DNA from 3 places in the Microbacterium sp. NPDC055455 genome. Region 1 is predicted to be linked to each of the others. Evidence: predicted binding sites of a transcription regulator. Region 1 holds the regulator's gene; each other region holds the start of a gene.

Evidence for each region. The regulator HspR, encoded in region 1, represses chaperone genes until heat shock. The targets are predictions, from matches to a motif close to AAGTTGAGTCNNNNNGACTCAACTT.
Region 2: ACWGUG_RS13645 (ATP-dependent Clp protease ATP-binding subunit) is a predicted target of HspR. The motif match lies at 1,091-1,115, and genes of this name have one in related genera.
Region 3: ACWGUG_RS11270 (Hsp20/alpha crystallin family protein) is a predicted target of HspR. The motif match lies at 1,340-1,364, and genes of this name have one in related genera.

Annotation. Positions count from the first base shown of each region.
Region 1 is NZ_JBSHLB010000001.1:516,629-519,897, forward strand. Features, by position in the region: gene ACWGUG_RS02220 (MmcQ/YjbR family DNA-binding protein) at 67-480, opposite strand; gene ACWGUG_RS02225 (hypothetical protein) at 631-1,278, shown strand; gene ACWGUG_RS02230 (heat shock protein transcriptional repressor HspR) at 1,288-1,767, opposite strand; gene ACWGUG_RS02235 (DnaJ C-terminal domain-containing protein) at 1,799-2,797, opposite strand; gene ACWGUG_RS02240 (nucleotide exchange factor GrpE) at 2,816-3,269, opposite strand, start outside.
Region 2 is NZ_JBSHLB010000005.1:30,399-33,667, reverse strand. Features, by position in the region: gene ACWGUG_RS13660 (class I SAM-dependent methyltransferase) at 1-2, opposite strand, end outside; gene ACWGUG_RS13655 (MarR family winged helix-turn-helix transcriptional regulator) at 95-532, shown strand; gene ACWGUG_RS13650 (DUF3817 domain-containing protein) at 557-1,021, shown strand; gene ACWGUG_RS13645 (ATP-dependent Clp protease ATP-binding subunit) at 1,129-3,269, shown strand, end outside.
Region 3 is NZ_JBSHLB010000003.1:319,774-323,042, forward strand. Features, by position in the region: gene ACWGUG_RS11265 (low temperature requirement protein A) at 1-748, shown strand, start outside; gene ACWGUG_RS11270 (Hsp20/alpha crystallin family protein) at 860-1,318, opposite strand; gene ACWGUG_RS11275 (L-serine ammonia-lyase, iron-sulfur-dependent, subunit alpha) at 1,427-3,028, opposite strand; gene ACWGUG_RS11280 (VOC family protein) at 3,132-3,269, opposite strand, start outside.

The DNA of each region.
Region 1 (3,269 bases):
GACACGCCGGATCACGGATGCCTCGGCCCGGCGTGTCGCCGAGAACCTCCGATTCCGTGCCCGGCGTCAGGCGGACGGCGGGTGGGACTCGAGCCACTCCCGTCCGACGCGCTTGGCGACCTTGAGCAGCCAGGCGTCGGTGATCACCTCGCGCAGGTGATCGGTGGCGACGGCGTCGAGCCGCACGAGCACCGCGGGAAAGCCGTCGAAGTGCGGGATGGTGAAGAACGCGTCGGGATACGTCTCGAGCAGCGCCTCCTTCACCTGGAGTCCGTCGGTGCGCACGCCCACGATGTCGCCCGCCGGCCAGCTGCGGCCGAGCGCCTCGAGCTGCTCGAGGTCGCGCCGGCTCGGGCCGCGCTGACAGACGAAGGCGCCGGCCGGCGTGCGCCAGGTCGCCCCGCCGCGGTGCCCGTCGACGCGCTCGACCACCTCCGGCAGGTCGAGCGCGATGGCGCGCACGTCGTCGAGGGTCGCCATGCCCCCATGGTGTCGCACCCGTGGCTTCCGCGTAACCGGCTGCACCGGCGCACGGACACCACGGGACCTTCGGCTCACCCGGGCGTGCCCGCACGCTCGTAGCGTGTGCGGTGGAGCCCTCGCGGGCCCGATCCGGAAGTGAGGCACATCATGAAGCGCCTGCCCGTGCAGATCACCCTCGGCGCGGTCGTCCTCGTCGCCGGCGTGCTGCTGTTCATCCAGACCGCCGGGTGGGCGACGATCCCCGGCCCCGTCTGGGCCGCTGTGCTGGCCGTGGCGAGCGGCGCGTTCTGGTACGTGTTCCTCGCCGACGCCGTCGCGTGGTGGGCCGCCATCCCCGGTGCGGCGCTCGCCGGCGCCGCCGTCACACCGCTGATGGAACTCGACCCCGACGGACTCGGCCAGTGGACCGAGGTGCCGATGCTGGCCCTGCTCGGCGTCGGCTTCGCGGCGATCTACCTGCGAGACCACCGCCGCTGGTGGGCGATCATCCCGGCCGGGGTGCTGCTGACGCTCTCGATCGTCATCGCCATCGCGGCGGCGGCGAGCGGTCCCGTCGTCGGGGCCGTCTTCCTGACCGGCGCGGCCGTGACGTTCGCCCTGGTCGCGCTGCTGCCCGGCGGCCAGACGCGCCGGTGGTGGGCGCTGATCCCTGCCGGGGCGCTCGCGATCGCCGCGCTCGTCGTGCTGGCGGGAGCGTCGGAGTGGCTCCTCGTGCTGAACCTCGCCTGGCCGCTGGCGATCGTGGCCGCCGGCACGTTCATCATCTGGCGCGCGCTGCGCCCCAGCCGCCGCTGAGGCGTCCGCTCAGGATGCCGGACCGCCGGGCCGATCGGCATCGCCGGTCGCCGGCGCGATCGGTGTGCGCGGGCGCCACACGACGATCTCGGTCGCCCGGCGCACACGGGTGCCGTGCCGCAGCGTCACCACCGAGCCCGTCGAGCCGGCCGCGAAGACGCGCGCGCCCGGGCGCTTCTCGAGCTCGGCGCGCATGCGGTCCTCGAGGTCGCGCACGCGGCCGTGGAGCTCCTGCACGCGGTTCTCGAGCTCGAGGATGCGCATGATCGCCGGAAGGCCGATGCCGTCGGACGACATGCGCGCGACCTCGCGAAGCTGCTCCACGTGGCGCAGTGAGTACCGCCGGGAGCCGCCCTGCGTGCGGTCGGGCACGACCAGACCCAGCCGGTCGTACTGACGGAGCGTCTGCGGGTGCATGCCCGACAGTTCGGCGGCGACGGCGATCGCGAAGATCGGGGCATCCTCGTCGATCTCGTTCTCGGTCATCATCGTCACCTCCTCACGTCCCGAAACGAGGATGTCAGCCCCGCGCCTTCGTCATGAGGTCGGCGCGCGGGTTCTCCTTCGGCTCCAGGCTCTGGAACCGCTCGAGCGCCTCGCGGGCGGCGTCGTCGAGGTGCGACGGCACGGCCACCTGCACCTCGGCGAGCAGATCGCCGGTGCCCTTGCTCGTCTGCACTCCTCGACCCTTCACCCGCAGAACGCGGCCGGAGGGGGTGCCCGGCGCGACGCGCAGCCGCACCGGGTCGCCGCCGAGGGTCGGCACCTCGATGGTCGCACCCAGCGTCGCCTCGGTGAACGTCACCGGCACGACCACCCGGAGGTTCAGGCCCTCCCGCGTGAAGACCGGATGCGGCCGCACGGCCACCTGCACCACGACGTCGCCGTGCTCGCCGCCGTCGGGCGACGGGCGGCCGCGGCCGCGGAGCCGGATCTTCTGCCCGTCGGACACGCCGGCCGGGATCTTCACCTTGAAAGGCTTGCCGTCGTCGCCCTGGAGCGTGATCGTCTCGCCCTTGGTCGCCGTGATGAAGTCGATCGTCGTGCGCGCCGTGACGTCGGCGCCCCGGGTCGGGCCGCCGTAGCCGCGGAAGCCCCCGCTCGGCTGCCCGAACCGGCCCGTGCCGAACCCGGTGCCGCGCTGCTGCTGATTGAACATCGCGAAGATGTCGTCGAAGTCCTCGGCGGACTGGTACCGGGCACCGCGGCCCTGGTTGAACATCGAGAAGACATCCTCGAAGCCCCCGGCGCCGCCCTGGCCGCCCGCGGTGAAGCGGGCACCCGAGCCCATTGCGCGGATCTGGTCGTACTCCTTGCGCTGCTCGGGGTCGGAGAGCACCGAGTACGCCTCGCTGACCTCCTTGAACTTCGCCTCGGCGGCCGCGTCACCCTGGTTGGAGTCGGGGTGGTACCGGCGGGCGAGCTTGCGGTACGTCTTCTTCAGGTCCGCCTCGCTGACGTCCTTGGCGACGCCGAGCACCGAGTAGAAGTCCTTGTCGAACCAGTCCTGACTGGCCATGGATGCCCCTCTCCGGTGCTACTCGGCCGGCACAGCGACGACGACCTTCGCCGGACGCAGTTCCACCGAGCCGAGCCGATAGCCGATCTCGACGACCTCGAGGATCGTCGTCTCGGTCACACCCGGGGTCGGCGCCTGGAAGATGGCCTCGTGCTGCTGCGGGTCGAACACCTCGCCGGACGCACCGTAGGTGCTGAGCCCGATCCGCTCGGCGACGCCGCGGAGCTTCTCGGCGATCGCCGCGAACGGCGAGCCCTCCTCGAGGTCGCCGTGCTTCTCGGCACGGTCGAGGTCGTCGAGCACGGGCAGCAGGCCCTTCGCGACCGCTCCCTTGGCGCGCTCGATCTCGACCTCGCGCTGCTCCTCGGTGCGGCGGCGGTAGTTGGCGTACTCCGCCTGCAAACGCTTCAGGTCGTTCAGCAGCTGCGACTCGAGGTCGGCGATCACGGCGTCCTCGGCCGCGGCATCCGCG
Region 2 (3,269 bases), on a different contig from region 1:
ACCGTCCCACGGTAGCGGTCGCCGCGTGGGATGGATCGGCCGCCCGGCCGCGGATGAGCGGCGCTCGGACGCGCCGGGGGCTAGCATTTAGCCCGTGTCCGAGCGTCCGTTCAGCCCCGTCATCGCGCTGCTGACGGTGGCGAGCGTGTGGGACCAGCACCTCGGCGCCCAGCTGCGCGACCTCGGGCTCACCACCAGGAAGTACGGGCTGCTCGCGCACATCGACGTGACCCCGGGCATCTCCTTCAGCGAGCTCGCCCGCCGCTCTCAGATCACAGTGCAGTCCGCGCACACCGCCGTGCAGACCCTCGTGGACGCCGGACTCGTCGCCGACGCCACCGCGCATGCCGGAGCGGCGTCCGATCTTCGCGTCACCGACCGTGGCGGCGCGGTGCTTCGGGCAGCCGAGGAGCGACTGGCCAGGCTCGACGCCGCCCTCGCGGAGGGCGCGCCGGAACTCGCCACCGCGCTCGAGGGACTCCATGAGGAGCCCTACGGGTTGGACCGCCCCACACGCCTTCAGGGGACCTGAAGGAGTTTCAGCTACGCTGAAGGTGTGTTTCGCAACCCGCATTCCCTGTTCCGCTTCCTCGCCATCGCGGAAGCCGTCTCCTGGACCCTCCTCATCGCCGGACTCATCGCCCGTGCCGCCACGGGGTGGGCGCCGGGCGTCACCATCGGCGGCGGCATCCACGGCTTCATCTTCCTGTCGTACGCGGCGACGGTCGTCCTCGTCGCGCTGAACAACCGGTGGCGGGTCGCCCCGACCGCCGTCGCACTCGTCAGTGCCGTGATCCCCTATGCGACGATCCCGACCGAGCTGTGGCTGCAGCGCACCGGACGGCTGGCAGGAGCGTGGCGGCTGGAGGCGACCGATGACCCGCGGGACGCGAGCTGGTTCGACCGGCTGATGCGCTGGTTCCTGCGGCGGCCGTGGGTTCTCGGTGCGCTCATCGCGCTCGCGGTGATCGCGCTCTTCGTGGTGCTGCTGATCCTCGGCCCGCCCGGCGGGCGCGACTGAGCCGTCATCGCCGGGAATAGCCCGCGCCCGAGCTCGCGTTGAAGTTGACATCGCAGGTATCAAGTTCAAGACTTGATACTCGTCCACTCAAGTTCAGGAGAGACGGAATGCCCGAAGACCTCACCCCACAGGCCGGCGGCGAGGAGAGCTCGTTCGACGAGTTCCTGGCACGCTACCTCGCGGGGGAGCGTGCGCGCGCAGAGCGCTCCATCGATCTCAGCCGGTACCTCGGCGCCCGCACGCAGGAGCTCCTCCAGCGCGCCGGCAGGTACGCGCTCGAGCGCGGCCAGCACGAGCTGGACGCCCTCCACGTGCTGCGCGTCCTCGTCTCCGAGCCCCCGGCCCGGGACGCGGTCCGTCGCATCGGCGCCGACGTCGCGGCGATCGTGCGCGCCGCGGAGGACCGCCTCCCCGCCGCGTCGGCGGCTGCCGACGTCGACGGGGCCGTCGTCACCTCGTCGGTGCAGCGCGCCCTGTTCCACGCCTTCCAGGTGGCGCGCTCATCCGGCTCGACGTACGTCGACCCCGAGCACCTCTTCTTCGCGCTGGTGCTGGCGCAGGACACCCCTGCCGGTCAGGTGCTGGCACGGGCCGGCGTGACCGCCGAGGCGCTCACGCAGGGCGCCCGCGAGACGGTGTCGCCGTCTGCGGCACCCGACGGCGATGACGAGACGGATGCCGCGGCATCCGGCACCCCCATGCTCGCCGCGTACGGCACCGACCTGACCGCTCGCGCCGCGGCCGGCGAACTCGACCCGGTGATCGGGCGGGCCGACGAGATCGAGCAGACGATCGAGATCCTGAGCCGCCGCACCAAGAACAACCCCGTGCTCGTCGGCGAGGCCGGCGTGGGCAAGACCGCCATCGTGGAGGGACTCGCCCAGGCCATCGTCGACGGCGCGGTGCCGGAGCAGCTGCTCGGCCGGCGCGTGGTCTCGCTCGACCTGCCCGCGATGCTCGCGGGCACGCGCTACCGCGGCGACTTCGAGGAGCGCCTCACCAAGACGATGGACGAGATCGCCGCCCGCAAAAGCGAGCTGATCGTCTTCATCGACGAGGTGCACACCGTCGTCGGTGCGGGCGGCGCCGGTGACGGCGGCATGGACGCGGGGAACATCCTCAAGCCACGGCTCGCGCGCGGCGACCTGCACCTCGTCGGTGCGACCACGCTCAAGGAGTACCGCCTCATCGAGAAGGACCCGGCGCTGGAGCGCCGGTTCCAGCCGGTGAAGGTGGGCGAGCCCTCGATCGAGGACGCCGTGCTCATCCTGCGGGGCCTCAAGTCCGCGTACGAGGAGCACCACGGCATCGTGTACACCGACGAGGCGCTGCGGGCCGCCGTCGAGCTCAGCGACCGCTATCTCACCGAGCGCGTCCTGCCCGACAAGGCGATCGACCTCATCGACCAGGCCGGTGCGCGGCTGCGGCTGCGGCTGGGCGCCCAGGTCGACGTGAGCGGTCTGATCGAGCGGCTGGCGACCCTCGAGGCGGACAAGAACGCCGCCGTCTCGGCCGAGCACTATGAGGAGGCGTCGCGCATCCGCGACGAGATCGGCGACGTGCAGGGGCGGATCGAGCGGGCGACCGCTGCCGGCGCCGCGACCCGCGCGGATGCGATCGTCGACGAGCCGGAGATCGCCGCGGTGATCAGCCGTGCGACCGGCATCCCGGTGAACCGCCTCACCGAGACCGAGCGGGAGCGCCTCGCGGCGCTCGAGGACGAGCTGCACGGCCGTGTGATCGGCCAGGACGACGCAGTGACCGCCGTCGCCAAGGCGGTGCGACGCAACCGCACGGGCATGGGCGACGCCCGGCGCCCGGTCGGGTCGTTCCTCTTCCTCGGCCCGACGGGCGTCGGCAAGACGGAGCTCGCCAAGGCGCTCGCGGCGAGTCTCTTCGACGACGAGGGCGCCGTCATCCGCTTCGACATGAGCGAGTTCGGCGAGCGGCACACGGTGTCGCGGCTGGTCGGCGCTCCTCCCGGATACGTCGGCTACGACGAGGCCGGCCAGCTCACCGAGCGCGTGCGGCGCAACCCGTACTCGATCGTGCTGTTCGACGAGATCGAGAAGGCGCACCCCGACGTGTTCAACCTGCTGCTGCAGGTGCTCGACGACGGGCGCCTCACCGACGGGCAGGGCCGCACGGTCGACTTCCGCAACACCGTGATCGTCATGACGTCCAACCTCGGCTCGGAGTTCCTCGCCTCGCGCGGCGGCGCCATCGGATTCCTCCCCGATGGGGGCGG
Region 3 (3,269 bases), on a different contig from region 1:
GGCTGTGGCCGCGGGCCTGTGGATCGCCGGGGCACTGCTGCCGCTGTGGTGGCAGCTGCCGCTCTGGGCGGCCGCCCTCGCCGTGGAGCTCCTCGGCACCATCCTCGGCTTCCCCGTCCCCGGACGCGGCCGCGTGCTCATCGGCGCCTGGGACCTCTCCGGGCCCCATATCGCCGAGCGCACGGCCCTGTTCGTCCTCATCGCCCTGGGCGAGGGGCTCCTGGTCACCGGGTTCGCCTTCGTGGCGAAGGAGTCATCGGCCGAGTCCATCATCGCCATGGCGGCGGCGTTCGCCGCCGCGGCCGCCATCTGGTGGATCTACTTCGATCACGGCGAGCGCTTGGGCTCGGAGGCGATCGAGGCGGCCGACGAGCCCGGCCGCCTCGCGCGGACGGCGTATACCTGGATCCACCTCGCCATCATCGGCGGGATCGTCGCGCTGAGCGTGGGCGACAAGGAGGCCCTCGCCCATCCGCGGGCAGCCGGCTTCGCGCCCACGGTCGCCGTGCTGCTGGGCCCGCTGCTGTTCCTGATCGGCTGCGTCCTCTTCCGGCGCGTGCTCGAGCAGCGGTGGGCGCGTGCCCAGCTCGCGGGCATCGCGGCGCTGCTGGTCGTCGGCGCGGTGGCGCTGGCCTCGGGCGGGATCGGTGCGCTGTGGCTCACCGTCGCCGCCTCCGTCGTGCTCGCCGGAGTCGCCGCGGGCGAGACGCTCGATCGCGTCCGCCGCGGCCGCCGCAGCGGAGGCTGAGCGGGCCCGGACCGGCTGCTGCGGCCTCGCTCCCGGGCCGTGCGGAAAGACGGGATGCCCCGTCCCCGACGTGGGGACGAGGCATCCGTCGATCGTGTGCGGCTCAGCCGGTCACTGCTCGATGGGCTGCGGCGCGTCCGAGGTGGACTCGTGCGCCTGGATGGTGGGCGACGACCCCTCGGTCGTCACCTCGACCTTGCGCGGCTTCGCCTTCTCGCTGACGGGGATCGTGACGCTCAGCACGCCGTTGTTATAGCTGGCGGAGATGCTGTCGGTGTCGATCCCCTGGCCGAGGTTGAGCTGCCGCAGGAAGCTCGCGGCCTCGCGCTCACGGGTGATCCACTTGACGTCTTCGCCGCTGTGGAGGGTGCGCTCGGCGCGGATGGTCAGCAGCTGGCCGTCCACGTCGATGTCGACGGATCCCGGGTCGATGCCCGGCAGATCGGCGGTCAGGACATAGTGGTCGCCATCGCGGTACAGGTCCATCGGCATGCGGCGCGGGCCGCGTCGCGTGTCGAAGAGACTCGACGCCAGACGATCGAGATCACGGAACGGGTCATACGTAGCCATGGTTGTCTCCTCTCGTTCTTGGAGTTGAGTCGAGTCGACTCAACTAATCACAGATTAGCACTCGAGGGGTGCGAGTGCTAGATCCGCCGTTCGCCGTGAACGAACGCGTCAGCACTCGATGACGTTGACCGCGAGCCCGCCCTCGCTGGTCTCCTTGTACTTGTGCGACATGTCGATCCCCGTCTGCCGCATCGTCTCGACCACCGCATCGAGCGAGACGTAGTGCGAGCCGTCGCCGCGCAGCGCGAGCCGCGCCGCAGTGACGGCGGTGGACGCCGCGATCGCGTTGCGCTCGATGCACGGAATCTGCACCAGCCCGCCGACCGGGTCGCAGGTGAGGCCGAGATGGTGCTCCATCGCGATCTCGGCCGCGTTCTCGATCTGGCGGTTGGTGCCGCCCATCACGGCGGTGAGCCCGCCGGCGGCCATCGCGCACGCCGACCCGACCTCGGCCTGGCAGCCGCCCTCGGCCCCCGAGATCGACGCGTTCGCCTTGAAGAGAGAGCCGAGCGCCGTCGCGGTGAGGAGATACCGACGGATGCCGCGGCGACGGTTCGCCTCGGCGACCTCGCGCTCGTCCCACCCGGCGATCGCCTCGGGCGCGGCGGCATGCCCGTGGTAGCCGAGGAGGGCGCTGCCGACGAGCTCGCCGTACGGGGTGACCGCGTTGCCGGCGCCGAGCCCCGAATCGGCGAGGAAGCGCCACCAGTACATCGCCACGGCGGGCACGATCCCCGCGGCGCCGTTCGTGGGCGCGGTCACCACGCGGCCACCGGCGGCGTTCTCCTCGTTGACCGCGAGCGCGAAGGCACCGAGCCACTCCCCCGGGAGTTCGCGGCGACCGTCCGCTTCCGCCGTCTCGAGCTGTGCGCGGATGGCAGCGGCACGCCGCTTCACGCCCAGCATGCCCGGCAGCACGCCGTCGGCGCGCAGACCGGCCTCGACGCAGGCGGCCATCGCATCCCAGATGGCGTCCAGCCCCTCGGCGACCTGCTCCTCGCTGCGAAGCGCCGTCTCGTTGAGGCGGGCGGCCTCGGCGATCGTGAGGCCCCGCTCATCGCACAGCGCCAGCAGCTGCTCGGCGCTGTCGAAATCCATCGGGTACACAGACGCTGACGCAGTGGCGCCCGCGCCGGTCGACGGGTCACCCTCGCGGCGGATGAATCCGCCTCCGACCGAGTAGTACGTCTCGCGGGCGATGAGGCCGGCACCGGACACCGGCTCGATCTCGACCGTCGCGGCGGACGCGCCGGTCTCGCGGATGCCGGGACCGCTCAGCGCGCGTGCCGGGCCGTCGTCAGCGGATGCCCACGCCTCCAGCGTCATCGCGTTCGGGTGCGCGGGCAGCCTGGTCCGCGGCGCGAAGACGACGTCGTCGCGCCGGAACGGTACGGCGTGGACGCCCGCGACGGCGAGCGTCTCGCCGTCGGGCCATCCGCTCCACGCCGCACGGACGGCATCCGGATCCACCGTCTCGGGTTCGTGTCCCTGCAGGCCTGCGACCACCGCGTCCGGCGTGCCGTGGCCGATGCCGGTCGCGCCGAGCGAGCCGTAGAGCGTGCAGGTGACCCGCCGCACGCGGGGCAGCGCACCGCAGGCGCGCAGCCGCACGGCGAAGTCGTGGGCCGCCCGCATGGGGCCGACCGTGTGGGAGCTCGAGGGTCCTACGCCGATGGAGAACAGCTCGAACGCCGAGACGTAGGCGCTCATCGCCACCAGGCTAAAGCACGCCCCGTGCGATCTGCAGGGCGTTACCGAGTCGATAGGAGCACGATGCGCGCATCACGGCGATTCCGCGAGGCAGTCTGTCGACTCACGCCGAAGGCCGGAACGAGACGAGCCCTACCGTGTTGCCCTCGGAGTCCTTCACGAAGGCCTGCCACTCGTCGTGCCCGGCGGGCCCGAGCGTGTCGTCGGTGTGCGTGAAGATGACGTGCGGGGGCGAGACCAC